3 regions of the Shewanella sp. WXL01 genome follow, and region 2 is predicted to be linked to each of the others. Evidence: predicted binding sites of a transcription regulator. Region 2 holds the regulator's gene; each other region holds the start of a gene.

Region 1 (10,841 bases), on a different contig from region 2:
TCAGAATCAGCCCAGTCTTGAAGAATGTCCATCGCCGTCTCGAAGTCCTTTTCCATTCCTCCATGAACATCTTTGATGTTAGGCGTGACGATGCCTGGGACCAAAACCATCGTAGTACCGTTGCTCGCAGCAAGGTTTAATAGATACTCAGCGCTCTCAGGGATCATGTTGTCAGGATCCCATGCCCCAATATCAATATAAGATTGAAACCATTGAATTTCTATTGCGGCTCCTGTTGGATTTCCTTCGCTATCGCGCACCCAATATGTCACTCCCGGCACGGCATCAGGTGTATCCTTGGTTATATTTGCCGCTTTGAGCGCAGCTGTGTTCATCCAAGCATCATGAATCGTGTTATCTAGGATAATGGCTGGTCGGTCAGGGACGGCTTTGTCCAGATCCGCTGCGATGGGTAGACCTTCTAACATGTTTTTGTCCCAACCGACGCCTTTGATCACCTTATGATCCGGATTAGCTTTAGCGTACGCCTTAATTCTAGCCAGAGCATCTTGTTTTCCTGTTGCGTCGTAAAGCTGAACGCCTGAGGTCGTCCACTGTGAGGCTATTAGGTGATCATGTGTGCTTATGAAACCGGGCAATAGCGTCTTACCATCTAAGTCAATTACTTGAGTGTTTGCTCCTATCCAGCTTTTGGCGTCATCTTCTGTGCCTACCATGACAATTTTATTCCCCTTAATTGCCAAAACTTTGGCTAATGGTTTTGCCTCGTTCATAGTTCGAATATTTGCATTTGTGTAGACGATATCTGCAATGGTGTTACCAAAAGCATTAAAGGTGGTGAGGGCCAAAATAATAAAAACTAGAATCAACTTGTGCATAACGTTCACCATGGGATTAAGTGTATTTGAAAGATTAGTGATAGCTCATTAATTAGTTACGTATTGGAGTTCGAAGAGTTGGGGCATTAACTATCCGATGTCTAATAAACATAGAACAATTATTGTACTTAACAAGAACAGCATCATTGGTCCATGTTTAATGAAATAGCCCTTTAAGGTGGGTAAGTTGATCGCGAAATACTATGCTCTATACATACTAAATTCTGAGCAAGCCTACGGTTCCTTATGTGTTGGTTTGTAATGCTCAGTTTATTTTTTAGCAGTACATCTTGTGCTGCAGATACTATTGGGTGGTTTGATTTAGCTCCAAAAGTAGTCCACAACGATATTAAGTATTACGCCTACAAAGTTGTGAACTTACATAATGGCGTTGTACCTGATCATAAGTTTACAAGACTTCAGGAGATGCGTGACCAAGAGGAACTCCATCAAGTGGTCCACGAGATGAACAATCAGCATATTTGTAGTGGCATAATGTAGAGCACTGGCAAATAGAAAAGAGAGAGGAATAAGTAACTGTTTAAATTCTGCTATCGAGCCTTATGTTTTTTAGGCCATCCATAACTGTCATTTCAATAAAAAATAGAGCCCACTAGGGACTCTATTAATCAATTTATCTGTAAAACTTACCTTAAGCCTTAAAGTTACTGCCTAAGGTCGAAATCGTAGAGGTTTTACCTTTGTCGGTATATGTCATGCTTGATGAATTACGGCTGGCATGTAGGGCTTGGGAGAAACGATTGAGACTTGCCATGCTCAGTTCAATGAGTTGAGCATTTTCGCTGTTTAGCTGTTTGCATTCATCTAGCAAAGCTTTTGCATCTGTGACTCGCTGAGCGAGTGCTTGCTCATCGACCAACATTTGCTTATCTGGGTGAGTGGCTAGAGTTTTGTCTTGTTCCTGCAGAGAAGTAAGGCATTGCTGCTTCTGCTGTGCGAGCTTTAGCAGTTGGTCCGCATCTTGAGCGATAAGCGCTTCTTTTTCTGCGGATATAATGGTTCGCAGCGACGTCAGGGTAGCGTGCTGTTGGGAAAGCAAATTAGCAATTTCTGTCATAGGTTACTCATAGTTATGCCTGTCTATGCCCATGTGAAACACGTGAGCTAAACAATAATCTTTAGAGTAACGACAAACGATTACTCTTCGTTTAAATTCAGGCCGTCGAGCTGGGCTTCGAAACTAGCAATGTTTGCCGCTAGTTTTTCAGGGTCTACTTTATAGCGACCTTCTGAAATTGCTTGTTTGATTTCAGCAATCTTAGCCTGATCAACATCTGGTAATGCTGCCATTTTACTTTGTGCGCTTTGTAAACCTTGAGCTTGCGAAGTAATGCTTACTGAGTCACCTTTGACTGCAGAGCTTGCCTGCTCAGTTTTAGCACCGCTGCCAGCATCTTGGCTTGCTTTTGCTTGACGAGATGTCTGCAAAGGCGTGCTGGTGGCCGTTTTTAATTTGTTAATGTCAATTGCCATAATAGGCTCCAACGTAAGTGATGAGGTTTCCCAATAAGGCTATCGGCCAGTAGAAAAATAACTTTAGAATTATTTTACATTTTAACTTCTACTTCGCCAATGCCAATCACTTGCGCATCTAACTGTTTGTTAGAGTTTGTATTTTTGACTTTGATCACATCGCCTATATTACCATCACGCATGGCTTCGCCTGTGGTTTTTATTTGTAGCGTATCGGTTTTCGCCCAAATAGAAATTGCATCGCCTTTGCATACGAAACACAGGCTACGCTTTAACAGCGGTGAGCCTTGACTGGTTTTGCGTTTTACTCTAGTGCCAACAAGCTCATCGATGCTCGAGTAATATTCACCGCGAAGGCTGTATTGATCCATGTACGCCAGAGTGAGTTGGCTTGATGACAATACCGTTTTTGGTGACAGCACTTCTTTGGCCACGACAACCGGATATTCAATCGCGACTCGCACGGCGACATAGATTTGCCATGGGTAAGCAAGGTCGGGGCTATCGCAGCTAATTTTTACCGTATTAGTACGCGAGATTTCTCTATCTGTTGCCAGGTTTGCTGAAATCGGTTCATAGCATCTTGGTGGTTGCTGGCGGCCTTCTAGGTTTTGCGGCGTAATCGTTACTTTTGCATTGGGCTTTGGCGCAATTTTTTTAGAAATCACCTCTTTAGCTAACATATCTATGGTCGATAAGTTAGGAGTAACGATGCTTTGCTGAGCCTCACCTTTATTTGATTCGTTTGCCGGTGATTGATTGGCACTTAACGGCAAGGTGTGGGTTATCAGCAAACAAAATAATAAAATTTTTACTTTCATAATGAAGATACTAGCGAGTTTTGCCAGATTACACCTATACTCTTTAAATGTTATTCAAAATAATAACTTTGGGTTTAAATTTCATGTTTTGCATGAGAATTGAACATTTGTTGCAACACGCTGCTCGGCAAAATGTAATTACACTACTTTTGAGTTGATTTTGCGCAAGTTTGCGATAAGTTTGTGAACAAAGTTAATGAATCAAAGTTAATTTTGAAATAGGATTCCCTGTTGGGCATTAGCATTAATTAAGCAAAAACTATGCCCAGCTATGTAGTCAGTTTTTTGGCAAATGTCATTCATGTTCATGATTGCGCTATTTGAACATTCGTCGTTTAGTTAGTTATGGCGATGACCGTTGAGATAAAAACTTGCAACCACGTGAGAAGACAAAGCTATTTGGCTGGTGTCGCCATTGAGTAACACATTAACAACAACAAGGCAGTGTTATGTCGAGTATTCTTGAGTCTGTAAATAAACGTACGCAACTGGTTGGTCAAAATAGATTAGAACTGCTGCTGTTTAAATTAAATGGTCGTCAGCGCTTTGGGATTAACGTCTTCAAAGTGAAAGAGGTGCTGCAGTGTCCGCCGCTCACGAGTCTGCCAAAATTAAATTCTTATATTAAAGGTGTTGCCCATATTCGTGGGGCAACCATTTCAGTGATTGACTTAAGTGCGGCAACAGGTGGCCGCCCGTTAGAGTCGACTGAAAACTGCTTTATTATCATTTCTGAATATAACCGCAGTGTTCAAGGTTTCCTAGTGAGTTCAGTCGAGCGCATTATTAATATGAACTGGGAAGCGATTATGCCGCCGCCACAAGGTGCGGGTCGTTACTCATACTTAACTGCAGTGACAGAGATTGAAAATGAGCTCGTCGAGATTTTAGATGTAGAGAAAATCTTAGATGAAATCTCACCAGTAAAAACTGCTATTAGTGAAGAAGTTGACGAAACACTGACTATAGACCGTGAGCAGAACTACCACATTATGGTAATTGATGATTCAGCTGTCGCACGTAAGCAGATTATTCGCTCGCTTGAGTCATTGAACTTACAGATTGATACTGCAAAAGACGGTAAAGAAGCGTTAGATAAGCTTAAAGCGGTTGCTGAAGAGATGACCGATGTGTCTCAAGAGATCCCTCTGATCATCTCAGACATCGAAATGCCAGAGATGGACGGGTATACATTAACGGCAGAAATCCGTGATGACCCTAAACTGAAGAACATTAAAGTGGTACTACACACTTCATTAAGTGGCGTATTCAATCAGGCTATGGTTGAAAAAGTTGGCGCTAACGACTTTATTGCTAAGTTTAACCCTGACGAGCTTGCCGAAGCCGTTAACAAGCACCTGAGTGTATAAGTTATTAGTTTGAACATGGGCAGGGATAGCTCTTAATTTAGGAAGTAAATGTGACTAATAAATCACTTGCTGAATCAGAGTATAATCAATTTAGGCTTTTCTTAGAGCAGCACAGCGGAATTGTGCTCGGTGAGAACAAGCAGTATTTGGTGCGAAGTCGACTAGCGCCGTTAATGGGTAAGTATAACTTGCCGTCTTTATCTGAAGTGGTTAAACGTTCAATGAAACCTACCGAGCGGCAAATGCGCGCCGAGGTGATTGATGCTATGACCACCAATGAAACCTTGTGGTTTCGTGACCGATACCCATTTGAGTTGCTACAAAATACTTTACTGCCGAATTACGGCAAGTTAGGCAGACCATTGAAAATTTGGTCTGCGGCTTGCTCTTCAGGGCAAGAGCCATATTCGTTAGCCATGACTGTGCTGGAGTATCAGCAACGTAAGCCTGGTGCATTATCGGGCGGGGCGTCAATTCAAGCGACTGACCTGTCACCATCAATGCTAGAGCGGTGTAAAGAGGCTGAGTATGACAGCTTGGCATTAGCTCGTGGCTTGTCTGAAGAGCGCAAGCGTCAGTTTTTTGATGCTTTGCCATCGGGCAATATGAAGGTTAAAGCTAATGTGAAGCGCCTAGTCAATTTCCGCGCTCATAATCTTCTTGAAAGCTATAGTTTGTTGGGTAAATACGACATTATTTTTTGTCGTAACGTATTGATTTACTTCGCTCCTGAAGCAAAAGCTAAAATACTGCGGCAATTTGCTGCCGCTTTGAACCCAAAAGGGATTCTGTTTTTAGGGGCTTCTGAGTCTATCGCTGGATTGACTGACGAATTTGACATGGTGCGTTGTAATCCAGGGATTTATTACCAAAAGAAATCTTAATTTTATAATTCAATAGCTTAATATATTTTTTCTTGTGACACGCCACGTACGTTTGTTCGTGGCGTTTTTATTGCACGCCAATTAACCTCCCACCATCGTATTACTTTATAGTCTTTAAAATTGTTGGCACAGCCTTTGCTTTTATTCCAATAAGCGTTAAAGGAGGCAATTTTATGGCGATTAATTTTGATAAAGCATTAGGAGTACACCAACACTCGCTTGGTATTCGTGCCCAGCGCGCTGAGGTGCTTTCTAGCAATATCGCTAATGCCGATACTCCTCACTATAAAGCGCAAGACGTTAACTTTGAGGCGGCAATGAAAGCGGCAACTTCTCGCCAGAAGGGGCTATCAATGTCGCAAACGTCAGAAAAACACTTTGATCTTGCCGCATTAAGTCGTCAACACGTGCAGTACCGGGTACCAAATCAGCCCGATACCGGAGACGGCAATACAGTTGATATGCAGCAAGAGCAATCAGCCTTTATGCAAAATTCACTTGAGTATCAGATGTCACTTGGTTTTCTAGATGGCAAGTTTAAAGGCATGCGTAAGGCATTAACGGGGCAATAATTATGAGCTTATTTAATATCTTTAATGTATCTGGTTCAGGCATGTCTGCTCAGTCAGTAAGACTCAATACTACTGCCAGTAATATCGCTAATGCCGATTCTGTATCAAGCAGTATTGACCAAACTTATCGCGCTCGCCACCCAGTTTTTGAGGCCGAAATGAAAAAGGCACAGGGTCAACAAACTGGCAATCACAGCGTGAAAGTTGCGGGTATCGTTGAGAGCGACAAGCCGCTACTTAAAGAATTTGCTCCTGATCATCCTATGGCTGACAACGATGGTTTCATTTACAAGCCAAACGTGAATGTGATGGAAGAAATGGCAGATATGATTTCTGCGTCGCGCTCGTATCAAATGAATGTCCAGGTGGCGGATGCAACTAAGAATATGTTGCAGCAAACGCTTCGCATGGGTAAGTAATTTTAAGTATTTAGTGGAGATTAAGTCGTGAGCATTATTAATCCTTACAGCCAATCAGTGCCGCAAGCAGCGGGTACGACTTCAAACACCTCTGCGGTTACGAGTGCCTCTGTTCAAAAAGAAACTGTGGTTACAGGTAACTCATATTTAGATGGTTTGCGCTTGCAAGAAGAAGTGGTACCAGAAAACAACAATGACCAGATGCTTAAGCAAGAAGACTTCTTTGCTCTGCTCAGTCAGCAGTTGTCAATGCAAGACCCATTCAAGCCAGTTGACAATGACCAAATGATTGCTCAGATGGCGTCGTTTTCAACGGTAGATGGTATCGCAAACCTTAATGAAGAGATTATTAACTTAAATACAGTAATGAGCTCAAGTCAGGCGCTTCAAGCCTCTGGCCTTGTTGGCCGTAAAGTACTTGTGCCTTCTGATACAGGTCATTTGTCGGCAGAAAGCCCTGAAGTGAAAGGGGTGATCACGACGCCTTCCGCAGTCGACACTATCACGGTTCGAGTTGAGGATGAGTCTGGTCAGACAGTAGCGACATTTGAAGTAGATGGCAGCGCCGGCGGTAACATCGACGTGTCATGGGACGGTTTAGATAAAAATGGGGAACCAGTACCTGAGGGACAATACTCGCTCAAGGCCACTGGTAATGTGGATGGTACTTCAGAAGAGCTACCTGTATCGACTTATGCTCACGTGACCAGCGTGTCATTGGGTACAGCGTCAACAGGTGCAATTTTGAATTTACGTGGTATAGGCGGCATTAAATTGTCTGATGTGCTAGCGGTATCTGAAAGCTAATACATAACTTTTTAAGCATTGATTTGCTAGTCAGAAAGCTAGCTAAACGAAGGAATAACAGGGGTTTATTATGTCATTTAATATTGCATTGAGTGGTATTGCAGCAGCACAAAAAGACTTGAATACTACCGCGAACAACATTGCGAACGCTAACACGATTGGTTTTAAAGAATCTCGTGCAGAGTTTGCTGACGTGTACGCCAATTCTATTTTCTCCAACAGTAAAACAGCAGTTGGTGGTGGTGCGACAACAACGCAAGTGGCGCAGCAATTTCATCAAGGAAGCTTACAGTTCACTAATAACTCGTTAGATATGGCGATTAGCGGTGGTGGTTTCTTTGTGACGTCATCTGAAATTGGAACCCAGGACCATGCATTTACTCGTGCCGGTGCATTTAAAGTTGATACTAACAACTATATGGTCGACTCAGCGGGTAACTTCTTACAAGGCTTCCCAGTAGATGAAGACGGTAATTCGACTTCGGTGAGCTTAACCACTACTCAACCGATTAAAATCCCTGATACTGCAGGTAGTCCTGTAATGACCTCTAACGTGGGTCTGCAGATGAACCTTAACGTAGGTGAGAGTGAGTTAGACCCTGCAGCGTTCGATCCAAATGACTCAGACACCTTTAATAGCTCTACATCAGTGACCGTTTATGATTCGCTAGGTGAAGCTCACATTATGACCACTTACTTTGTCAAGCCTCAAGGCGGCTCGCATACAGGTGAGAGTAACTGGGTAGCATACTACGCAGTAGATGGTAAGCCGGTAAATATGACTGGTGGTACAGCAGGTACTTACCCACAAGATACAACCGGTGACGGTAACCCTGATTCAACTGGTACTGCGCAAACAACTGGTGGTTGGTCTGGTAGTGTTGTTAAGTTTAACGATGTAGGCGCATTTACCGGTACAGACCCTGCAGTACTCACAACTGAAGTGTTAGGTGTAAACGGTGCTGATGTATTGGGTCCTGGCGCTGATGGTTCACAAACAATTACGATTAACTATAACAACCCAACTCAGTATGCATCGCCATTTGAGGTGACAGAGTTAACTCAAGACGGCACCACGGTTGGCCGTTTGACCAATGTAAACATCGGTAGTGATGGTCTGGTTAATGCCAGTTACAGTAACGGTTCTAGTGTACCGCTTGCACGTGTTGCACTGGTACGTTTTGCTAATGAGCAAGGCTTAACTCAGGTGGGTAACACTTCTTGGAAAGCCAGCCTAGACTCAGGCCCAGCGCTTGCTGGTGAAGCAAACAGCGGCACATTTGGTAGCATTCGTTCATCAGCGCTAGAGCAGTCGAACGTTGACTTAACCACTGAGTTGGTTGACTTAATTTCTGCGCAGCGTAACTTCCAGGCTAACTCGCGTACCCTAGAAGTGAACAACACCCTTAACCAAACAGTGTTGCAGATCCGCTAACTTCTATCTATCGTGTTGCCGCTTCCTTGCGGCAACACTTTTCCTTATTTTTGATGTCATTTTTCATTCCCGCTTCTCGCTAAGTTTTTGACTACTCCTCACTCGTCTAGTTACCGCTAATTTTAAATTAAATCAAACTATATCAATGTCTTATTTCGGTCGTTAAACATAACTTTGTTTTTGGCACGGCAGTTGCAGATATCTTTGCATTAAAGCAACTAAAGCAAAAAGTTTGACGGAGCGGTTATGGACAAATTTCTTTATGTCGCCATGACAGGGGCAAAACAAGGTATGAACGCACTTGCAGTGCGTGCCAATAACCTTGCCAACGCCAATACCGATGGCTTTAAAGCAGACATGAATCAGGCTCGCGCCATGCAAGCCTTTGGCGAAGGTATGCCTACCCGCGTGTTTTCTATGGCTGAAAGCCCTGGCGCAAACTTCAGAGAAGGCCCTATTCGCACCACAGGTCGTGATTTAGATATTGCCATTAACGGTGATGGTTGGATGGCGGTGCAAGCGCAAGATGGCAGCGAAGCTTATACCCGCGCGGGCAGTTTAAAGTTTGATAGCACAGGTTTGCTTGTTAACAGCTCAGATCGAGCGGTGATGGGAGAGGCCGGTCCTATTGTACTGCCACTGCCGATTGAAAAGGTTCATATCTCCGGCGAAGGCATTATTTCTGTTCGCCCACAAGGTGCGACCGCTGAAGTGATTGAAGAGGTTGGCCGGATTAAATTCGTTAACCCAGGCAACGATCAAATGATGCGCGGTGAAGATGGCTTGTTCCGTTTAGCTTCCGGTGAAGTTGCAGCAACAGACCCAACAGTGCGTGTTGAAAATGGCGCAGTTGAGGGCAGCAATGTTAACGCTGTTCACGAGATGGTTGAGATGATCAACATTCAGCGTCAGTACGAAATGCAAGTCAAGATGATGAAAAATGCGGAAGAGCTAGACCGCGCGTCATCATCATTATTAAGAATGAGTTAGGAGTAACAAATTATGCACCCAGCACTCTGGATCAGTAAAACCGGCCTTGATGCTCAGCAAACCGATATCTCTGTTATTTCTAACAATGTCGCTAATGCTAGCACTGTAGGCTTTAAGAAAAGCCGCGCTGTATTTGAAGACCTGCTATATCAGACTGTAAACCAAGCTGGTGGCGTTAGCGCTGACAACACCAAGTTGCCAAATGGTTTGAATATGGGTGCAGGTACTAAAGTTGTTGCCACCCAAAAAATGTTTACCCAGGGCAATATGCTTACCACTGACAATGCGCTGGATCTAATGATTGAAGGTTCTGGCTTTTTTGAAGTGCAGCTACCTGATGGCAATACCGCTTATACCCGTAACGGTCAGTTTAGTTTGGATGATACTGGTCAAATCGTGACGCCAGGTTCAGGGTATGTGGTTCAACCCGCAATCACCATTCCTGAAGATGCCACCAGTATTACGGTATCGTCGCAAGGTGAAGTGTCTGTGATGACCGCTGGCGCAACTGAAAGTCAGGTAGTTGGCCAGCTTTCTATGTCTGATTTCATTAACCCTGCGGGTTTAGACCCGTTTGGTCAAAACCTGTACACAGAAACTGGTGCCAGTGGTGCACCTATTCAAGGTACACCATCTGAAAACGGCTTAGGTGCCATTCGTCAAGGCGCGCTGGAAACGTCGAATGTAAACGTTACTGAAGAGCTGGTGAACTTGATCCAGTCACAACGTATCTATGAGATGAATTCGAAAGTAATTTCAGCGGTTGACCAGATGCTGTCTTACGTTAACCAAAACTTATAGAGGTGGGTTATGGGTAAGTATCTTTTTATGGGCACGCTGATATTGATGCTCGGCTGCAGCTCAACTCAAAATAAACCAATTCCGGACGATCCGTATTACGCGCCTGTGTACCCGGACGCTCCGCCGACTAAGGTGCAAAATACCGGCTCTATTTTTATGGACGCCCATGCTTCAAGCCTGTATTCAGATATTCGCGCCCATAAGGTTGGCGACATCATTACAGTGGTGCTAAGAGAGTCAACTCAGGCAACGAAAAGCGCCAATAACGAGATGAAAAAAGATAACTCGATTGGTGTTGAGCCAGTTTATGCCGGTGGTAAAAACGTCACAGTCAAAGGCGTTCCAATTGATTTTCGCTATTCAGATAGCATGAATACCAAGCGTGAAGCCGATGCCGACCAATCAAACA
Region 2 (10,841 bases):
AATGCACCAATGTTGGACTTTGAAGGGCTGGCTGAGCAGACGGTTTGCCGCAAGCGGCTTAAGCATATTTGGATAGAGTGAGGTGCTACATTAAGAAGGCTGTAGCTAAGCCTAGAAACGCGAACAAGCCGATGACATCAGTGACAGTGGTTAATACCATGCCGCCAGCCAATGCTGGATCAATATTGAATTTTTTAAGAATAAGTGGAATGCCTGCACCGGCTAAGCCTGCTACTGTCATATTGATCAGCATAGCACCGCCGATGAGCCCAGCTAAGGCTATCTCACCTTTCCAAAGCCATACGGCCGCAAATACTAATACTGCCCACATAACCCCATTTAAACAGCCAATGGCTAGCTCTTTGCCAATAAGCCAGCGCGAGTTACTTTGGCCAATATGTCCAAGGGCAATACCGCGGATCACCAGTGCTAAGGTTTGGTTACCTGCAACGCCGCCCATACTCGGCACAATGGTCATTAAGATTGCAATGGTAGCGAATTGCTCAAGGGTGTTTTCGAACATGTTGCTCACCGAGGCGGCAAGTAAGGCGGCAAACAAGTTAATGGTTAACCATAATGAACGTTTGAAGGTACTTTTCACGACGGGGCCGAAGGTATCTTCAGCGTCGTCCATACCTGCCATACCCATCATGTCATGCTCTGCATTTTCACGAATAACATCAACCACATCATCAATGGTGATACGCCCAAGCAGTTTGGCATCGCTATCAACAATGGGTGCAGACATCCAGTCATGGCGCTCGAACAGTTGCGCCACTTCATTAGCTGGCATGTCGACAGGAATGCTCTCTAACTCAATATCCATGACATCGCGCACCGACATACTAGGGTTACAGGTTAATAAATCAGATAGTCTTACACCGCCGAGTACTTGGTCGCGCCTGTCGACTACGTACAGCATGTCTGTGGCATCAGGTAGATGCCCTCGTTGGCGCAGGTATCTAAGTACAACATCAATGTTAACGTCAGGGCGAAGGGTAACTGTATCTGTATTCATTAAACTACCCGCAGTATCATCTGGGTAACTCAATGCTTGTTCAACTCTGTGCCTGTCTTGACTGGTCATTGATTGCAACACCTGATGATAAACGGTATCAGGCAATGAGCGCAGAATGTAGGCGAGGTCGTCGGTATCCATACCGGCGGTTGCTTGCGCTAACCGCTCCGGCGTCATATTACTAATGAGGGCGTCTTTTAGGTCTTCACCAAGCTCTTCTAAGATTTCTCCAGCTTGTTCCTGGTCAATCAATTGCCATAGTACTTGACGGCTGCGAGGTGGGGAAGACTCAAGAATGAGGGCAACGTCTGAAGGTGCCATGTCGTGCAGCATGTTGCGCACGTGGACAAACATGCCGCTTCCTAGGGCCTGGGTGAGTTGATTGAGTCTTTGCTCTGTTAGCTCTGTATCTAAAACTTCGACACCCATTGGTAGACTCTCCCCAAAAAAATTTTGCTAATGGTAGCTTATCAAGTCGAGTACCACTAATTCATTTTTATGATATTGATGTTAAAAATTCGCTTGTATCACAGAGGGTTAACTGTTTTCCTCGAACTTAGCATCAATCAATGCGCTTACTGCATCGAGTGCAGCCTGAGCATCATTACCGCTAGCTGTGAGGGTAATGGTTTTTCCTACACCGCTTTCCAACATTAATAGCCCTAATACGCTGGCTGCGCTTGCTTGCTTGTCGCCATGGATAAGCGTTATTTCGGCGTCGAATTTCGCAGCTAGGGTTGCTAGTTTAGTTGCTGCGCGAGCGTGCAGCCCGAGCTTGTTAGATATGGTTATTTGTCGTTGCAGCATAGGGTTGTGCACTTTTTATAAGTATAGGCTAGCTTTGTGCTGGCGTGCTTAGCTCGCGGTGACTCACAAGTATTTTGTGTTTGATGTGCGTGCTAAGGCGTTTTGCTACTTGTTCAGCAATAAACACTGAGCGGTGTTGACCACCAGTACAACCTATCGCGATGGTGACATAGCTGCGGTTGTTACGCTCAAGTTGCGGCATCCAGGTTTCGAAAAAATTGTCGATTTGCAGAACAAACTTACCTACCTGAGGTTGCTGATTAAGGAAATTTTGTACCCCTTTGTCTAGGCCTGTTAGTGGTCTTAGCTCAGGCTCCCAGTGAGGGTTAGGTAGAAAGCGCACATCAAACATAAAGTCTGCTTCTTTAGGCATACCATATTTAAAGCCAAACGAGTTGATATTGATCACCAGTTCACGGTCGACACTGCCAAGCAAAATTTCTCTAACCTTGTCACTGAGCTCATAGATGTTGAACTCGGAGGTATCAATAAAGTGGTCAGTTATATTCGAAATAGGCTCGAGTAATTTACCTTCTTGAATTATGGCGTCTTGCAAAGACAGGTGTTGCTTAGACAATGGATGTAAACGGCGCGTTTCGCTATAACGTTTGAGTAGCACTTTGTCGTTCGAGCTCAAAAAGAAGCTAGTGATACTGATATCGGCTGGTAATAGTTGTAGCTGAGCCTGCAGTACTTTTCCTTGCTCCTTTATGTTGCGCACATCAACGCTAATCGCAATAAGCTCATGTGAGCCTTTAAGCTGCTCAAGCAATGTATTGATCAATGGGATCGGCAGATTGTCGACACAGTAGTAACCTAAGTCTTCTAGCACCCTAAGTGCAACGGACTTTCCTGAGCCTGAACGACCTGAGACGATAACCAGTTTCATTGAGCGATCACCTGATAGAGTTGAGTTTTATCTGTTGATTTACGTAACTGTTTGAGTGTTTGCTTGTCATTAAGTTTTTCTGCAATATAAGCCAACGTCGCTAAATGTTGCTGACATTGATCTGACGGTACAATAAGCGCAAATAGTAAATCGACAGGCTTGTTGTCGATGGCATCGAAATCAATTGATTCATCGCACTTGATAAACACCGCAATGGGCTGCTCGATATTGTCTAAACGACCGTGGGGAATCGCGATACCATTGCCTATACCTGTACTACCTTTTTTTTCACGAGCGACAAGACTTTCGAAAATTTCTTGTGCTGAAAGGTCTGTGTATTGCTCTGCTGCGATTTCGCTAATGAGTTGCAATACCTTTTTTTTACTGCCCGGAGTGGCACAGGCAGTGCACTCCGGCTGCAGGATGGTACGAATTTCCATCATTAATGCTTGGTTAGCTTCTCTTTATGTTTGATTACCTGGCGGTCAAGTTTGCTGATCAAAGAGTCGATTGCAGCATACATGTCGCTATGTTCAGAAGTGGCGAAGACTTCTCCTCCACTAAGGCTGACTTTAGCCTCAGCCTTTTGTACTTGTTTGTCGACATTTAGGATAACGTGCACATTGTTGATTTGCTCAAAATGACGTTCTAGTTTGGCAAATTTACTGTCAACATACTCTCTGAGTGAGTCAGTTAACTCAATGTGGTGCCCCGTTAGGTTTATTTGCATATATCGTCCTCCTTTGATTGAGCTTATAAGCTCTTACGTTGGTTTGAGGGCGGGATAAGCATTGCTTCACGGTATTTCGCTATCGTACGACGAGCAACATTAATCCCTTGCTCCGCTAACAGTTGTGCCATTTTGCTATCGCTTAATGGCTTTTTCTGATTTTCAGCGGCGACCAGCTTTTTGATAAAGGCGCGAATAGCTGTAGATGAGCATTCGCCACCGTCATCTGTGCTGACATGGCTTGAGAAAAAGTATTTGAGTTCAAACAGACCGCGTGGCGTATGCATGTACTTTTGTGTGGTAACCCTGGAAATAGTGGATTCATGCATCTCGACGGCCTCAGCAATATCGTTGAGTACCATTGGTTTCATGGCTTCTTCACCATATTCAAAGAAGCCTTGTTGGAACTGTACGATACAGTTGGCCACTTTTAACAGGGTGTCATTACGGCTTTCTAGACTCTTAATGAACCATTTAGCCTCTTGCAAATGACCGCGAATAAACTGGCTGTCAGCCTGGCTTTTGGTGCTACGAGCCATAGAAGCGTAATGCTGATTGACACCAATTTTTGGCATGTTGTCAGGGTTAAGCTCCACGACCCAGCGGCCATTTTTCTTTAATACTGACACATCAGGTATGACATATTCATCATCACTAGGTGTGATTGCCGCACCAGGCTTTGGATTCAATGATTGGATCAGGTGAATTGCTTCCCTAAGTTCATCTTCTTTAAGCTTGGTTTTACGCATAAGTAAACGAAAATCACGGCCAGCAATTAGGTCGAGATAGTTGGCAATCAACATACGCGCATTGTCAATATGAGGGGTGTCATTAGGAAATTGCGCTAACTGTATAAGCAGGCACTCACTTAGATCGCGCGCAGCAACGCCAATGGGGTCAAAATGCTGAATACGTTTAAGTACTGCTTCAACCTCTTCTAGCTCAACCTCTTCATCGCCCATGGCGCTAAGGATATCTTCGGTGCTTTGGGTTAAATAGCCTGTATCGTCAATGGCATCGATAATGGCGGTGGCGATGGCTAAATCGGTATCAGAAAAAGGAGTGAGGTTTTTTTGCCATTCTAAATGCTCGTATAGACCTTCTGTGGTCTCGCCTTGAAATGGCATATCATCGTCGCGTGATCCAGAGCTGGTTGCGCCAGTGCTGGCAACTGGTGAGGCTGTATAGACTTCATCCCAGGTGGTGTCCATTGGCAGCTCGTCAGGCATAGATTCTTTATTGAGCGAGTCTGCGAGATCAACGTTGGAAGTGTCTGTTTCAGCAGACTTTTGGCTTGCTTCACTAAAATCGGTATCAGCTTGATCTTGTTTGTCTTTTGAGGCGTCTTTACCGTCGTAAAATTCTTCTTCTACTTCAAGCAGTGGGTTAGAGTCTAATGCTTGTTGTATTTCTTGTTGTAGCTCCAATGAAGACAGCTGCAGTAGGCGAATTGCCTGTTGCAGTTGTGGGGTCATAGTCAGGTGTTGACCCATTTTGAGCTGTAGTGACGCTTTCATTTACCACTTATCCCTAGGTATCGTATAAGAGACACACATTAATGCTTGTAATTGGCTTCCTTAGGAGAGACTGGATTGGTACTCAGTCGAAGCTAATGCTGTCGCCGCCCATGTAGTTGAGCGAGCGAAACCAAAACATCAATAACTATAGCTTGAATTGTTCACCTAAGTATACTGCACGAACTTGCTGATCGCTCAAGATCTCATCTGGTGTCCCCTCGGCAATTAAGTTGCCCTGGCTCACGATATAAGCATGCTCACAAACATCGAGGGTTTCACGCACATTATGGTCAGTGATCAACACCCCTAGACCACGAGATTTGAGTTGCTGAATAATTTTCTTGATGTCGATTACCGAAATTGGGTCAACCCCCGCAAATGGTTCATCGAGCAAGATAAATTTCGGGTTTGCAGCCAGTGCCCGGGCAATTTCTACTCGGCGACGTTCACCGCCTGATAATGCCATACCTTGGCTATCGCGAATGTGAGTGATATGGAATTCTTCGAGTAAATGTTCAAGTTCTTCAACACGTTGCTCTTTAGTTAGCTCTTTACGTGTTTGTAAAACTGCCATGATGTTGTCGTGTACAGTTAGCTTACGGAAGATGCTTGCCTCTTGGGGTAAGTAACCAATGCCTTTGCGCGCACGCAGATGCATTGGATCAGAAGTTAAATCATCGGCATCAATTAAAATGCGCCCGTGGTCGCTTTTTACAAGTCCAACAACCATGTAAAAGGTAGTGGTTTTACCTGCACCATTTGGGCCCAGTAGACCAACAATTTGCCCAGTGGAAACCGATAAGCTTACGTCTTTCACTACTTGGCGGTTCTTATAGCTTTTAGCCAGGTTTTCAGCCGTTAAGGTGATTTGCTCTGTCATTACTTAGCCTACTGATTACCTTGTGTTGATGGCTCTTGCTGTTGTTCTATTCGCGTTTGCGGCTCAGGCTGCTGCTCGACAGGCGCTTGCTCTGACGGATCTTGGAAGTTCTCTGGCTGGATAATGGTTATCACTCGCTCATCGCCCTTACTTTGGGCTATGAGTTCTTGCTTATCAATGTTGTAGCGAATGATATCGCCTGTCACCTGACTGCCTGCTTGGTCAAGCTTAGCCTTACCTGTTAGCGTCAAGGTGGTGCTTGCGAGGTCGTAGCGTACTTCAGAGGCGCTAGCGGTACCGATTTTACCGTCGTCTAACTCTTGTGAAAAAGTCGCAGGGTTACCAGTGGCGACTAAGGTTTTGGTTACAGAGTTATCAGAAGTAAATGCGCGTAGTTCATCTGCTTGAATATTGATTGAACCTTGAACCACAGTCACTGGACCATAAAAAATGATTTGGTTATTTTTTATATCTGCCTTTTGGCTAACTGAGCTAATTTTTACTTGCTGCTGTAAGTCGCCTTCTTTTGCTTCAAGGGAGCTCATTGGGCTAACAAACCCAAGGGCAACAATTGCTGAAGCCAACAACATCTGGCGTGGATTAACGTGGTTCATAACGTCCTTCTACCTGACTAAGTAGTGTTAATTCTTGAGTATTTAGGTCTGCATGTAAACCTAAACCTTGAATTTGAAAGCCTTTGCCCTCGATAAATACCGCTGATTTAGAGGTGCCAATTAAGGTATTTAAATCCAATTGTATCTGTTGTGTGCTCAGCGATTGCAAAGGCTCATCAACGTCAACTGCATCAATAAGTACATCTTGGCTGAGCGTCACCACATCTTTATTTTTATCTAATTGACCTTTGCTAGCACTCAGTTGCCATTGTGCTTCGCCATCTTCAGGAAACACCAGATAAACAGGGTCAGTAAAGTGAGTCATGTTAGTCGACTCAAAATGCTCCATGTGTTTAGCACTCACTCGGCTTTCGATCTGCCCTAAATCATTAAAGGTGGTGGTTTTAAGATCGTTAGCGATAAACTCTGGGCGGTCGACACCTGAGTCGACTTTTAGAGCTTGCTCGTTACGCTTGGCTTGTACTTGCCAATAGAGAATAAGCGCGGCGCTAAAAAACGCGATGATGGCGAGGGTGACTCGGCTCATACACTCATACCGTGAGCGCTAGCCAGTTTATCTTGGCTTTGCAAAAGTAGATCGGTTAACTCACGCAGCGCGCCGTGACCACCGTTAATACTGGTTGTCATATCACAGTGTTGCTTAACAAACGGGTGCCCGTCAGCGACACAAACTGATAGACCTACCGCCTTCATAACGGGTAAGTCCACCATGTCATCGCCAATATAGGCCACTTGCTCTGGTGTAACTTGATACAGCTCAAGGAGTTCTTTAAATGGCACAAACTTGTCGTCAATACCTTGGTAGATATGAGTGATGCCCAACGCAGTCATACGGTTTTCGACAATCTGCGATTTGCGACCTGTGATCACAGCAACTTGAATGCCGCTGCCAAGCAGTGAGCGCACTCCATAGCCATCACGGGTGTGGAACGCTTTAAGCTCTTCGCCAGCATTGCTGAGGTAGATACGGCCATCTGAAAATACGCCGTCTACGTCGCAAATAAGTAGTTTGACTTGCTGGGCCTTTTGCCAGATTTGGTCACTAACTGGACCATATAAACTTTGAGGCATTAAATTACTCCTGCTTTAACCATATCGAGCATGTTCAATGCGCCAATAGGTTGGTGGTGCTCATTAACCACAATCAAGCCGTTGATGTTCTTATCATCCATCACCTGTAACGCTTGCGCGGCCAAAATTCCTGCCTGGATAGTCACACAGTTTGGCGTCATTACCTGTGCAATTGATGTGTCTCTTAGATTGACCTGGGCATCGATAACGCGGCGTAAATCACCATCGGTAAAAATACCGACCAGCTTGTTACTGCCATCAACTACGCCCGCCATACCTAAGCCTTTTTTAGTGATTTCATAAAGGGCATCGGTAATGGTGATGTCTTGCTTCACTAGCGGCAGGCGCTCGTCTTTATGCATCACATCGTCAACTTTCAATAATAGCTTTTTACCTAATGAGCCGCCTGGGTGCGATAGCGCGAAGTCATCGCGAGTGAAGCCGCGTGATTGCAGTAATGCTACAGCTAGGGCATCACCCATTACCAGAGTGGCTGTGGTGCTTGATGTAGGTGCTAAGCCTAATGGACAAGCTTCTTCTGGTACCTTGATGCACAAATGCAGCTTAGCCAGTTTTGCCATATTGGATTCTGGCTTCCCCGTTACCGCAATAACAGGTACGCCCATACGCTGGATAACCGGCATCAGAGTTAGAATTTCACTTGACTCACCTGAGTTTGAAATTGCCATCACCACATCGTTTTTAGACAGCGCGCCCAAATCACCATGGCTTGCTTCACCCGGATGAACGAAAAATGCTGGAGTGCCTGTACTGGCGAAGGTAGCTGAAATCTTATTGCCAATGTGACCAGATTTGCCCATACCCATGACAACCACTTTGCCTTTGCACTGCAAAATGAGTTCGCAAGCCTGACCGAAAGCGTCAGAATCGACATATTGGTAGAGGTTTTCTAATGCCTTTTTTTCAATATCAATAACGTTGCGACCCCATTGTCGCAATTGAGTTTGACTCGTCATGGGTACTCTCTTAATAAATTGTGCTGCTTATCATCTATTGAGATTGAAAAACGATGAATTGATAAGCAATAAAGGTAATCAGCAATAATATACCGTGCCAACGAGTAAGCTGCTTTTTAGCGCCGGTTGACAGTACAAGCACGGCTAATGCGGTGCTGGTGCCAAGTACCATATAAAAATCGCGTCCACTTGCCGCTGCGTCAATCGCACCCGGTGCAATCAACCCTGGTAATGCTAAGACTGCAAGTATATTAAATAAGTTCGATCCAACAATGTTACCTATTGCAAGGTCATCTTCTTTCTTGAGCACACCTGCAACACAGGCAGCTAGCTCTGGTAAGCTAGTGCCGACTGCAATAATGGTTAAGCCAATCACTAGGTCTGAAAGACCAAAGTACTTGGCGATGCCTACTGCACCATCAACCATCCAACCAGCTGAAAGCGGTAATAATATCATGCCAACGATTAGCCATATAATAGCATGAAGTGTTGGTACATTATTTGGGATTTCGGCTTCAATATCGTCATCTAACTTATCAGCTGTGTCTTTATTGACTGCTTGATAGATGAAGTAGCCCATAATGGCAAAGAAGGCGACGAGTAAAATGATGCCATCAACACGAGATAGTTGTCCGTCATGTAGCAAATAGCCCGCAAGTGCAGTTGCTGCAAGCATCAACGGAATTTCTCTTTTTAACGTGGTTGAGCTAACGGCAATTGCGCCGAATAACGCGGTAATACCCAAAATTAATGTAATGTTGGCAATGTTGGAGCCAAGCACGTTACCAATGGCGGTATCTGTCATACCATCAGCAGCGGCGGTACCTGCCACTAGCATCTCAGGGGCTGAGCTTCCCATGGCTACAATGGTTAAACCAATCAACATTGGCGGCAAGCCAAGATTGCGCGCAAACGCCGCTGCGCCATAAACAAACCGGTCAGCGCTCCAAACAAGAACGAGCAAACCAATAATAAGTAAACCAATATTGAGTAGCATGATGGGTGATGTATCCAAAAAGGTGATGTATCTAAAAAATTTGTAGCGCGCATTTTCGCTGGAATTTTAGTAAAAGGAAAGTGCTGCGATAGCCTATGAATAACTTATGTTTATATTTTGTTGAGCTCGATAACTAAATTGCGTACAATTTTATTTCTATTTGCCAGGTAGGGCGAGCATTAATTCCACATGTCCCAGCAGTCTCATGAGCAACAATCCCCGTTAATCCAAATCCGTAACCTTGGTTTTAGCCGCGGTGAGCGCGTCATATATCAAGATATTTCTTTAAATATCCCACAGGGCAAAATCACCGCGATTATGGGGCCCAGTGGTATCGGTAAAACTACCTTGTTGAAGCTTATTGGTGGTCAGTTAACACCCGACTCTGGCCAGGTGTTATTTGACGGCCAAGACGTTCATGCATTAAGCCGTAATGAGCTTTTTAGTTTGCGTAAACGTATGAGTATGTTGTTTCAAAGTGGCGCGTTGTTTACCGACATGACGGTATTCGACAATGTGGCGTTTGCGCTGCGTGAACACAGTGGATTACCAGAGGAAATCATCCGTAAACTGGTATTGATGAAGCTACAAGCTGTTGGGCTTCGCGGTGCCAGCCAGATGATGCCTAATGAACTGTCCGGTGGTATGCAGCGCCGAGCTGCGCTGGCAAGAGCGATTGCGTTAGAGCCTGAGTTAGTGATGTACGATGAGCCGTTTGCAGGCCAAGACCCTATTTCGATGGGGATGTTAGTTAAGCTGATTAAAGAGCTGTCTGAGTCATTATCGCTAACCTCTTTGGTGGTATCCCATGATGTTGCTGAAGTAATGGAGATTGCTGACTATGTGTATGTTATTGCCGACAAGAAAATTATCGCTCATGGCGCTCCGGAGGCGTTAAGACAAGCAGCTAACCCGCAATTGCAGCAGTTTTTACAGGGCAGCCCTGATGGCACAGTGCCGTTTCACTACCCTGCAGCAGATTATCGTCAGGAGTTATTAACCGATCATGATTAATGCTATTTCTGCCGTTGGTCGCAGCGCAATTAATACTGTATCTGGCTTAGGTAGAGCTGGATTGATGCTTTGGGGAGCGATAGCTCAAGTGCCTAACGTACGCAAAGGCTGGCCTTTACTGGTAAAACAGCTTTATGTACTGGGCGTACGCTCGATGGTGATTATTTTGGTATCAGGCCTATTTATCGGCATGGTACTAGCGCTGCAGGGCTACACTATTTTGGTGGACTTTGGCACTGAAGAAAGTCTTGGCCCTATGGTGGCGCTGAGTTTATTAAGAGAGCTTGGCCCTGTGGTAACTGCATT
Region 3 (10,841 bases), on a different contig from region 2:
ATTTGCAACGCTCGCTGCATTGACACTTGCATTATTGGCAACTGAAGCCGCTGGTTTTTCAACGACCTTGATAACTTCTTTCTCTACTTCGACTTCAACAATCTTTTCGACGACGGTTTCAACAACTTTCTCAACGATTTGACTGCTGATCTCACCTGTCTCCAGTGACTTTTGCATCTTGGCTCTGGTCGCCGGGCTGATGTAGTTAACACCGCTTAGCTTGACGTTCATGCCTTTGACTTCAGCTTCAGCGGCAATCTCCGCTTGGTAAGGGTCGATGTTGGCTATGGTTTGTCCAAGTACGCTTAATTGCATAGCGGCTATGCGTAGCTGCGTGTCGCTATCTGCTTTTGGTTTTGGATTTAAGCTAATCACAGCTACATCGCTATGCTTGCCCAAGGTCGCTTCAACCAGTTTTTGCAGAATGTTTTTAGGACCAAATTCTACAAACACGCGTGCACCTGCGTCATACATAGCAATTAGCTGCTCAGTAAAACGTACCGACTGCAACATGTGCTGCTTGAAAGCTGACTTAATTGACTTGCCGTTGCTTGGGTAAACTTGTGCTGTCGCGTTTGAATAGAGTTCAAGCTTGCAGGCGCTAAATTTCACCTTGTCGATGGCATCAGCAAATGGCTTTTGCGCATGACCGACAAGTGGCGTGTGAAACGCACCTGATACAGGTAGGTTAATAGCCTTAAAACCAAGCTCAGTAATCGCCTTAGCAGCATCGGCGCAAGTGTCGGTTGGACCTGCAATCACTAGCTGAGTGGCGCTGTTGTAGTTAGCAACTTTTACGCCGTCAAATTTAGCAATACATTGTTCAAGCTTACTGATGTTGCTGGCATTGGCTTCATCTTGCTCGTCGCCTGTTAAGATAATGGCGTACATGGCGCCTTTGTCTTTCGCTTTGCCGTCAGCATCTAGCGCATCGCTTGCCATGGCAGCGCCGCGAGCAAATGCTAGCTGGTAGTAATCATCTGTTGAGATAACCTTGGCGGCGCACAATGCTGAAAGCTCACCAAAGCTATGGCCCGCTACCATATCGGCGCTAAAACCTGCCTGAGTGAATAGCTCATATTGACCCATACTCATCGCGCCAATCGCGCTTTGGGCATTATTGGTTTGAGTAAGCAGCGCTGCTTGTGCGTCTTTGTCGGCTTTTTCGAATGCCGGAATAGGGTAAAGCACCCGCGACAATAATGTTTTGCCATTAGCGTTAAACACGCTATCGGCTTTTATCACTTGCGCACGCATCTCTGGGTACAAGCAGCTTAGCTCGATGCCCATATTGACGTATTGTGAGCCTTGACCTGCAAATAAGGCCGCCACTTTATTCGGTGCTTTATTGGCGCTGCTTGAATCGATTAATGCTGCTGCGCGGTAACTGCTGCCTGATGGCAACTGCCATGCTGCTTCATCTGAAGCGAGCTTTTTAATCGCTTGTTCAAGCTGAGTTTTTAGCTCAAAAAGACTGCTTGCTACCAAGCCTAAACGCGGCGCATTCGCATCCAATACTCGCACAGGATTTGCGTTGGCGATTTGGCAAAGGGCTAAATAATTGCTGTTGCTACCGCGGCTTTCAGTTTGTTTGCTGAGCGCTGCATTGGCGTCGATAGCAGCATTAACTTGATTGATAACATCGTTAGCTAATGAGCTTAACTCGGCCTTACTGTTTGCACTAAACAGTAGGCTTTGCGGGACCTGACGCTGACGGTATTTGTCACCACGTCGATGCTCACTATTATATTCTTCAAGCGCAAGGTGGAAGTTAGTGCCACCAAAACCAAACGAGCTAATACCTGCTCGGCGCGGCGTGTTGTTGGCATCTGGCAACCAAGGGCGCGTTTGACTGTTAATGTAAAATGGCGAGTCGGCAACATTTAGCTTCTCGCTTGGTTTGTCGACATTAATGGTTGGCGGCAGTACTTTATGGTGCAGGGCAAGCGCTGCTTTAATGACACCAGCTGTGCCCGCAGTCGATTTTGTATGTCCGATCTGCGATTTCACTGAGCCTAACGCAATATGTTGTTTTTGCTCATTGTTCTCACTAAATACCGAGGTTAGGCCGTTAAATTCGGCGACATCACCTGCAGCTGTGCCAGTTCCGTGCGCCTCAATTAAGCCCACGGTTTCAGGGGCAAAACCTGCATCTTCATAAGCACGTTTTAGCGCTTTGGCTTGACCTTCAGGGCGCGGTGCGTAAATAGATTTGAATTTACCGTCTGACGATGAACCCACACCTTTGATCACTGAGTAAATGCGGTCACCATCGCGCTCAGCGTCTTCAAGACGTTTTAGCGCCAACATACCAATGCCTTCACCAATCATCATACCTTTTGAATCGATATCAAATGGTTGAATGGTGTCGTTGGTGGTAAATGCTGGCGTTTTTGAAAAGCTCATGTACATTTGCGGTGAGTTGTCGGTACAAACGCCGCCAGTGATCATCATTTCACTGCGACCTTCAACTAACTCTGTTAGTGCCATACGCATTGCTGCAAGTGAGCCTGCACAAGCGGCATCAACCACGCAGTTCATGCCGCCAAAGTTAAAGCGGTTGGCAATACGGCCTGCAATGACATTGCCCAATGAGCCTGGGAATGAATTCTCTTCCCAGTGAATGTATTGGTCCTGGAATTTCTTGATCAGCATTTCGCTGTCTTGATCGCTAATGCCGCTGTTTTTAAATACCTTCTTCAGCACTGGATATTGCAAGCGCGCCGATAGCGAGTGATTGATCTTCTGACCGCCGCCCACACCTAAGGTGATACCAATTTTATTGGTGTCGTAATCATCACTTACGCCAGCGTCAGCAAGCACTTCTTTGGCAATTACGAGTGACAAAAGCTGTGAGGTGTCGGTTAACTCAAGAATGTTCGGCGGTAGGCCAAACTCCATAGGGTTGAAGTCGACTTCAGGAATAAAGCCGCCGCGTTTACAGTAGCTTTTATCTGGCGCGTTTTTGTCGGTGTCGAAGTAATCGTCGATTTGCCAGTGACTATTTGGAACGTCAGTGATCGCGTCGATTTTGTCGCAGATCAAATCCCAAAATTGATTCAGGTAGCGGGAGTTAGCAAAGATACTCGCCATGCCGACGATGGCAATAGGCGTGTCTTTTAGACGCTTATTGAGGCGTAGGCTGTTGGCCGTCTCGTTCTCTGTTGGCTCCTGCTTGGCCGCTGAGGGCTTTTTTCCCATCGCTGAGGGCTCTTTCCCTACATTTGCTTGCTTGGTTTGGCTCATTGTGAGTCTCCAGTGCTCAGCTTTTCCTTAGCTGAAAGGTATGTTTCGTCCGTTAAATCTGGGCTGTTCAATACATGGGCGCCCGGAAAACGGTTTAAAAATGTGTGGTAATTTTTGACCAGTAACTTGCGCAGATGAAATGGCCCATCTTTTAATACATTGGCCATGTATCTGCGAGTTGCTTGAGTATGCGAGTCTTGATAAATATCGAGGTAAACCCAGTCGCTCTTATAATCAACGCCCAACAAGATGGAGTAGTTCTGATCTTGCGCGATTTTTGGCGGTAAGCTAAGCGATACCACTTGCACCACATCTTCACATGAGTGTGGTAGGGCGAGGGTGTCGGCTAGGGTTTCTGGATTTAAAGTGTAGGTTTCAACGTCACTGCCTTGAACAATCGGCAGTTGATTAAAGTACTTGTCAGGTACGCCGTCTGTTTGGAAATCATCAAGTTTAGATACGCCATAACGCTTTAAACAGCGCGCCAACCCTGAGCGAGATACATTTGGATTAATGTATTCCTGGGTGACTTTTAACAGTCTGTCGAGCGGCATTTTGAGTTGATGACGCAAACCGACAACCACGTATTCTTCCATTGGTGACAGCGTGGTATTGAGGTGATGCGGCGTATTTGGTGCATCACTTACCGAGCTACGCTTGCGCCATTTGCGCACGGTTGCTTCTGAAATATTTAAGATTTTTGCCAGCTGGCTGACACTGAAATCCGACGTTTGAATAAACTGGCGCATTTCAGGGGTGGTGGTGGCATTGCGATGGCGAGTGGCTTTTTGCGTCATTAACTAACACGCTCCGCGCCAAAGCTTGCAGTGCTTATCGTTTTACTGCTTGTACACTGCATATTTGGCTGTTTTATCGCAGCGCATTGAGTGCGGCTGATTAGTCTTATTGGATTATTGTTCATCAACGCAAGTTGTCCGTAAATGCTAGCCGCGCTTTGAAAGTGACGGTTTAAATTAGTAACGCAGATTACAGTAGGTTTCAGGTCGATACAATCACCTGGGACTTAAAAGTTAACCAGGCTAGGGTTAACATTAACAAGATCTAAGTTTCATTTGCATAAAAGTTATACGTAAGCGAATGAATTAAATGATTTTGTGGTGATTACTGCTGAGTTTAAGCATAATGCGTTATCGTTTAGCTATAAGTGGCTCGACCAGTTTTTGAGCTGGATTAGCGTTACTTGTGCCGTATAAACACCCGAGACTAGCCCTATAAGATACTGTCTTATCAGTTATCGATAATTTATTAGTTAGGATGCCAATCAATGGCGGTAAAACAATGAGCTACTACGTCTACTTTGTTAATTTATCTTCTAAGGCGCACATAAATAAAGTGCCTGAATACTCAAGCGCGAAACCCGCTGACAATCTTCCAATGCCTGAACCGCTGACTCAGCAGCTGCTTAGGTTATTAAGCGATGATGAGCGGGCAAAGGTAGAGCGTATTCGCAGCCCAGAGCGCCGTGAAAAATCACTTTGGGTTAGGGCGATGGTGCGGATTTTGCTGTCGCGTCACAGTGACATCACGCCGCAGCAGTGGCGCTTTGAGTATGGCGAACACGGCAAACCTAGACTTTCAGATGAGCAATTTAAACATAGTGGCATTAGTTTTAACTTAAGCCACAGTGGCGACTGGCTAATGCTCACTATTGCATGTATGAATAACCTAAATCAGTTAGCGAGCCATGATGATAGTCAGCCCATTATGCTTGGCGCAGATATAGAGCGCCTGCGCAGTCGCACCGATATTCACGCAATATTAAATAACTACTTTAGTGAGTTAGAAATCACCCAGTTGCAACAGCTGCCAGAGAGTGAGCAAAGGCAGCGATTTTTTGACTTATGGGCGTTGAAAGAGTCGTTTATTAAGGCGGAAGGCTCTGGGTTGGCATTATCGCTAAAATCATTTGCTTTTGATTTTCGTCATGTTGCTGCAAGTAAAGCCGGATTACAAACGTTAGACATTACTGCAAACGAGAGCACAGCAAACGAGAATACAGCAAACGAGAGTGAGTCAATTCATTACCTGCCTACGCTTGATGGCATTGGACTAGAGTTTGATGACGCTAAACTTGGTGATATCAAAAAGACAAATCTTGCTAAGCAAAAATGGCAGGTTCAGTTTGGTTATTTAAATCAAGAATATCGCTTTGCAATTACATCTAATATAGCTGGCAAAACCAACTGGCAGTTTTCTCTAGTGGATAAAGTGCAGTTAGCGCAAATGCTAGGTCGCTAATTCTGCGAGAGCGCCTGTAGCTTTTTATATTGATTAATTTGTTGCATAGACAAAAAAAAGCCATATCAATTGAGATGGCTTCATGTTTATAGCGACTTCTAATTGCTAGTGAACAGCAATTACTGTCTTGCTAAACGTAGGCTTTCTGGCGGCTGCTCAAAATCAGAGCGGAATGGATTAATGTCTAATCCGCCGCGACGGGTATAGCGAGCATAAACCGTTAACTTACTGCATTGGCAGTAGCGCTTTAAGTCGGTAAAGATACGCTCGACGCATTGCTCATGAAACTCGTTATGCTGGCGGAATGAAATCAAATAGCGCAGCAGCTTTTCACGATCAATCTTTGGCCCTTGATAGCGGATCATCACGCTGCCCCAATCTGGCTGTGAAGTGATCAAGCAGTTTGACTTCAACAGGTTTGAAGTTAGGGTTTCTGCAACATTTTTACTGTCAGTACTGTCTTCAAGATACTCAGGCTTGAAGTCGTAATCGTTCACTTCAATATCTAGCTCATCGATGCAAGTGCCTGGCAGCTCAACAATACGAGACTGTGGGAAGTGTTTAGGCTCAATGACTTTAACTTTTACCTCGCCTTGAGCACAATCAGCCAAATCTTTGCTGATGGTTTGCTCTAGCATTTCCACACTGTCGATACGAGTTTGGTTAAAGCTATTGAGATACAGCTTAAATGACTTAGATTCAATTAAGTTAACGCTGTTGATATCTAAATAAACATCCATGATGGCAACCATAGGCTTGCCTTTGGCATTTAGCCAAGACAGCTCATAGCCGGTCCAAATATCTGAGCCATGAAAAGGTAGCTCGCCAGTTAAATCAATGGCATCACGGTTAAGTTTACGCGGGACCCCTTGCAGCAATGAAGCGTCATACTCAGCGACATAGCCAGTTGATTTACCAAGGGTTAGCTCAGCAAGTTCTGGCGCTTCATTATAAGGATCGTGATTTTGTGTCATCTAATCGGTTTCCATGTCAAAATATCGCTTTATTATAAACTACGAGTAGCTTAAGTGTCTTGTTCATCTGCCTTTGATAACTTTTTCAAACAGTATCTAAATGTGTATCAGTCATCATTATCTGAGTTGCCGCGTTATTACCCGCTAGGTGAAGCCTCTCCATGTGTGGCGGATGACGATGCCGATCTAGATGATGCGGTTTTTTGGCAGCCACATAAGCGCCAAACTCCAGCTGATTTTGATAATGTCGCTAAGGCGCTTGAGCTTGAATTGCACGTCGATATTAATGCCTTTTACGGCCGCTATTATAGCGCGCCGCTAAATTTCACCAGCCCTTGGGGCGAGGGTGAGCTACTGCAAGCCTGGAATCAGCAAGACTTTGAATATCTACAGCAGAATATGATTGGTCACTTGATGATGAAGCAAAAGCTTAAGCATCAGCCAACCTGGTTTATTGGCGTGCTGGGTGAGGGCGACCAAATGCTTACCGTTGATAATTCTGATGGTAGCGTGTGGATTGAAATTCCAGGCGATAAACCTAAGCAGCAGTTAGCCAGCTCAATCGCTGAGTTTATTGAGCAGTTGCAAGTCATCGTTAAACCGCCAGTCGCACCGATTCAGGAACAAGATGTAGTCCATGACCATCCTGGAGTATGGGCAAGAATTAAAATCATGTGGGGCAATTTAATGGGTCATCAAAAGTAAGTCGCTAGTGAGTTAAAAAAGTGGGTCAGAGTAAAGTTTACTCTGACCCACTTTTTTATCTTTACCACTTTTCGGGCTACTGATGATCCCAGGATATGTTAGATACGATGCGGCAGTTGTCGCAGCGAAAGTGAAACATGTCTAATAGCGGCTCATCTAACAGCCAATCTTTTGAGCCGCAGCGTGGGCATGGCCGTTGTTTTTCAGTAGCTAGGCTTTCGCCGCCCACTCTATATAAGTAGTAATAAGTAGGGATTTTAGTGAGGTACTCAATACGTCCACGTAAATCCCAGCCTCGGCGGAACAGATCGCTTTGATGGCTTGTAAGCTCTTCAAGTGCGGCATATTCCGCTTTGGTTGCTGCAGCCATTTGCAGTTCGTCACAGGCTTGCCACTCAGTTTGCCACTTGATCACCCGTTTATGATCGCCATTAAAAGTAGCCGGAATGTGATAAAGCGGAATTGGCATTAGACTATCGCCACTTCTAAGTGGCGAGCACATATGCACATAGCTGGTGTACAGTACCTGCCAGCTTGGTACTTCGGTGGTTGAAGCTTCTGAGTTTATATCCTGACCTATGAACTTTTCACGAGGTGCAAGCAGTTTGGCATCAGTCAGCTCAGTCAATGCTCGCTTAACCCAAGGGCTATTGTGTTTTGGGTGCAGGCTGGTTTGCTCTGGCATTAGCAAACGCACTTTAAACTCGCCATCATTAAAGGCTACCGCAAATTCACGCCCGAGCACTTGACCATTGGCGCGATAAGCTTCAAGCAGATTATTGATTGCTTTTTCAGCCGCTGTGATTGTAGTGTCAGCAAAGCACTCAAATCTTAATTCATAAACAAACATAGCTGTGTTATTCGCCTTTACTTGCTTGTGTTTCAAGCTGGCTGATACGCGACTCTAATTGAGAAATGTAGTCTTGCATGGCATTAACTTGCTTGCTTAGGTCTTCGAGGCTAACGCCAGCGGATTTGTCTTTGCTTATTGCTTGTGGTTGTGAGTCTTCAATTCCACGCCACTCTTCTTCAGACATGGCATTAAACTCGCGAATACCTTGAACTATGACAGGCATTGGCACATTTGCGCCAACACGACCTTTAATGAGAGCAACATTGGGCTTTTGCCCTTTCAGTGCGATACCTTTTGCGGCAGCAAGTACGTGGTCAATTGGACGCATGGTTGGTTAAAATCCTTAAAATTTAGCTTAATGACGTTGGCAAGTTAACTAACTTAAAGTGGTGAAAGATTAATTATCTTTTAATTTCAACGCTTTAAATAATTGGCATGGATATCGCTTTATAGCGAGCATAGTTGACCATTTTAACAAAAAGGAACTGAGATGAAATCAAAACTATTAGCTTCAATTATTATTGCGACCACTACCTTAGGTTTATCAGGCTGTGTATTGAATGTCGGCGATCATAAGTCAGCTAAAAACCATGATTATTGGGAAGTACAACAAGAAAAAAATCGCGCTAATTTGACTAAGCTTTCGATGGGAATGACCAAAGAGCAAGTGCTTGTAATTATGGGGACGGCTGATTTCACCGAAGCCTATCTAAGCAATGACGGAGACGCGAAACAAGAAGTACAAGTTTATTTTTATCGTACACAGTGGACTAAAGGCGACGGTAAGACCACTAAGGATGAATGTACTCCGGTCGTGCTGCGCGATAACGCGCTCGTTGGCTGGGGCGACAGTGCTTATAAGCAAATATAAGTAAGCAAAAGCTTAAATTAGTAAGGCAAGGCCTCGTCATTGACGAGGCCTTTTACATTGTAAAAAAGTAATTGTTTAAAAAATGTTAAATTGCTAGATTGGATTAATTGAGGGAATTTTAAGCTGTAATTCAAATACTAACTTACTTATAAATGTAAGGTGAGCGCATATGTCAGCATTTACATTAGAACAGCTGCGAGCAGTGTATTTAACCGCTGAAGATTTGCGGATTGCTGCGTCTATTATCTACAACGCTTATCATGATGATCCTTTCTTTAATGATGTCCTCGGCCAAGGCGACTTGTCTACCTATGAGCAGAAACTAAGGGCGGCGATTCGTGAGGAATTAAATGAGTTATGGCAACAAGACCAACCTTTAATAGGCTTGTTTGATGGTGAGCGTTTACTTGGGGTGGCTTGTGTGATTACCCAGCAAGTGCCACTAGGTGAAACTCGTTACTGGCATTGGCGCTTGAAGATGGTGTTAGGTACTGGCTGGAAGTCGACCCAAAGCATGATCAATAAAGAGGCGTGTATTCTCGAGCAGCTTCCGTCGGAGAAATGCGGTGTGTTGCAGTTCATTGCGTTAAGTCCTGCCGAGCAAAACAAAGGCTTAGGCAGTCGACTAATTCAAGCGGTACAGAGCTGGTGTGATGAGCAACATGAGTTAGATGGTGTGGGCGTATTTGTCAGTGATCATCGCCATAAACAAATCTTCGTTAAGCAAGAGTTCAGTGCAATTGCCGATGTCACTATAGGCAGTGTCCATGGCAGTGTACTTTTCTACAAGAAATCATAGGTCGGTTTATGTCTGATAGTCCACGTTACCAAAGTTTTGCCGAGTTTTATCCCTTTTACTTGTCTCAGCATCAAAACCCAACTTGCAGACGCTTACATTATGTCGGCTCTTTGTTGACGATAGCGGTACTTGCCTGGGTGGTAGTCACAGCAAGCTGGAGCTATGTATTTGTTTTGCCTTTTATTGGTTATGGATTTGCCTGGGTTGGACACTTTTTCTTTGAGAAGAATAAACCTGCTACCTTCGCTTATCCCTGGTATAGCTTTGTTGGTGACTGGGTAATGTTGTGGCAAATGTTAACAAATCGAATTCGAAAATAATTGAGTATGGATGATCAAACCGTTTGCTTGTGAGATATCTCTTACACGCTTGTAGGTCTTTCTATTGACGTGCATCAGTGTTTTAACAATCGTTAAAGTCTTTCTTTATGATTTTATTGGTTTTTTGGTTAAATATTTCATTTTTGAAATGTTATTCTTCTGTGAAATGTATGAAAAGCATCTTGGACCGACCTCTTAAAGGCGTATGATTAACCCATCAAGTTATTACGGCTCAGGAAGAGCAAATAACTTATTAGCTTTAAAGGAAGGTTGTATTAAGGATGATGGTTTTCAAGGATGAATGCAGGACACGCCCAAGGAACAGGCATGAGCTCGGTAAATGGATAACCGAAACAAGGATGGGTGTCGTAAGACACAAGGAATAAGGGAAGGATAGCAGGACGCCAAGGAAGACTCAGATGGATTTGAATGTTCAGTAAATGGATGACTGATCAATGGAATGAAGCTCAATGCTAATGATTAGCAAGGATTTGAGTTAATAGGGATAGGACACGCTTGGATAGCGATGACGCACGGATGGTGCAGGGAGCAACAAATTAGCAGGATGGCTAACAAGAAGAAAAACAGGCACAACCTTTCGAGGTTGTGCCTTTTTTATTTGTATTGAATATTGATGTGGAGTACGTGAGTATAAAACGTAGATCGAGTATTGTAGGAATTAAGCTTTGTTGGCTGTTTTTTGTACAAAGTGTGCTTTGCGGTGTTACAAATTCAACAATGTAGTCTAACCTATACTTACTAGTACTTTCGTTTATGTTGCTATATATGACATCTTTCGTGTGAGATATATCTC

The links. The regulator sigma-54, encoded in region 2, starts transcription at its own class of promoters, with help from an activator protein. The targets are predictions, from matches to a motif close to GTTGGCACGNNNNTNGNNT.
Region 1: flgB (flagellar basal body rod protein FlgB) is a predicted target of sigma-54. The motif match lies at 5,531-5,549, and genes of this name have one in related genera.
Region 3: G3R49_RS11085 (DUF3192 domain-containing protein) is a predicted target of sigma-54. The motif match lies at 8,467-8,485, and genes of this name have one in related genera.

What each region holds. Positions count from the first base shown of each region.
Region 1 is NZ_JAAIKQ010000002.1:273,559-284,399, forward strand. Features, by position in the region: gene G3R49_RS06375 (amidohydrolase) at 1-839, opposite strand, end outside; gene G3R49_RS06380 (flagella synthesis protein FlgN) at 1,492-1,917, opposite strand; gene flgM (flagellar biosynthesis anti-sigma factor FlgM) at 1,998-2,333, opposite strand; gene flgA (flagellar basal body P-ring formation chaperone FlgA) at 2,408-3,154, opposite strand; gene G3R49_RS06395 (chemotaxis protein CheV) at 3,604-4,524, shown strand; gene G3R49_RS06400 (protein-glutamate O-methyltransferase CheR) at 4,575-5,408, shown strand; gene flgB (flagellar basal body rod protein FlgB) at 5,582-5,980, shown strand; gene flgC (flagellar basal body rod protein FlgC) at 5,983-6,399, shown strand; gene flgD (flagellar hook assembly protein FlgD) at 6,427-7,206, shown strand; gene flgE (flagellar hook protein FlgE) at 7,277-8,641, shown strand; gene flgF (flagellar basal-body rod protein FlgF) at 8,888-9,631, shown strand; gene flgG (flagellar basal-body rod protein FlgG) at 9,644-10,432, shown strand; gene flgH (flagellar basal body L-ring protein FlgH) at 10,442-10,841, shown strand, end outside.
Region 2 is NZ_JAAIKQ010000001.1:591,662-602,502, forward strand. Features, by position in the region: gene mgtE (magnesium transporter) at 86-1,447, opposite strand; gene G3R49_RS02405 (HPr family phosphocarrier protein) at 1,556-1,825, opposite strand; gene rapZ (RNase adapter RapZ) at 1,854-2,714, opposite strand; gene ptsN (PTS IIA-like nitrogen regulatory protein PtsN) at 2,711-3,154, opposite strand; gene hpf (ribosome hibernation promoting factor) at 3,157-3,444, opposite strand; gene G3R49_RS02425 (RNA polymerase factor sigma-54) at 3,468-4,961, opposite strand; gene lptB (LPS export ABC transporter ATP-binding protein) at 5,107-5,841, opposite strand; gene lptA (lipopolysaccharide transport periplasmic protein LptA) at 5,850-6,431, opposite strand; gene lptC (LPS export ABC transporter periplasmic protein LptC) at 6,442-7,002, opposite strand; gene kdsC (3-deoxy-manno-octulosonate-8-phosphatase KdsC) at 6,999-7,547, opposite strand; gene G3R49_RS02450 (KpsF/GutQ family sugar-phosphate isomerase) at 7,547-8,524, opposite strand; gene G3R49_RS02455 (calcium/sodium antiporter) at 8,559-9,521, opposite strand; gene G3R49_RS02460 (ATP-binding cassette domain-containing protein) at 9,711-10,535, shown strand; gene mlaE (lipid asymmetry maintenance ABC transporter permease subunit MlaE) at 10,528-10,841, shown strand, end outside.
Region 3 is NZ_JAAIKQ010000003.1:537,676-548,516, forward strand. Features, by position in the region: gene G3R49_RS11050 (type I polyketide synthase) at 1-3,246, opposite strand, end outside; gene G3R49_RS11055 (helix-turn-helix domain-containing protein) at 3,243-4,043, opposite strand; gene G3R49_RS11060 (4'-phosphopantetheinyl transferase superfamily protein) at 4,546-5,505, shown strand; gene queF (NADPH-dependent 7-cyano-7-deazaguanine reductase QueF) at 5,625-6,479, opposite strand; gene syd (SecY-interacting protein) at 6,534-7,184, shown strand; gene G3R49_RS11075 (Zn-ribbon-containing protein) at 7,261-8,034, opposite strand; gene G3R49_RS11080 (hypothetical protein) at 8,042-8,365, opposite strand; gene G3R49_RS11085 (DUF3192 domain-containing protein) at 8,528-8,908, shown strand; gene G3R49_RS11090 (GNAT family N-acetyltransferase) at 9,078-9,707, shown strand; gene G3R49_RS11095 (DUF962 domain-containing protein) at 9,716-10,027, shown strand.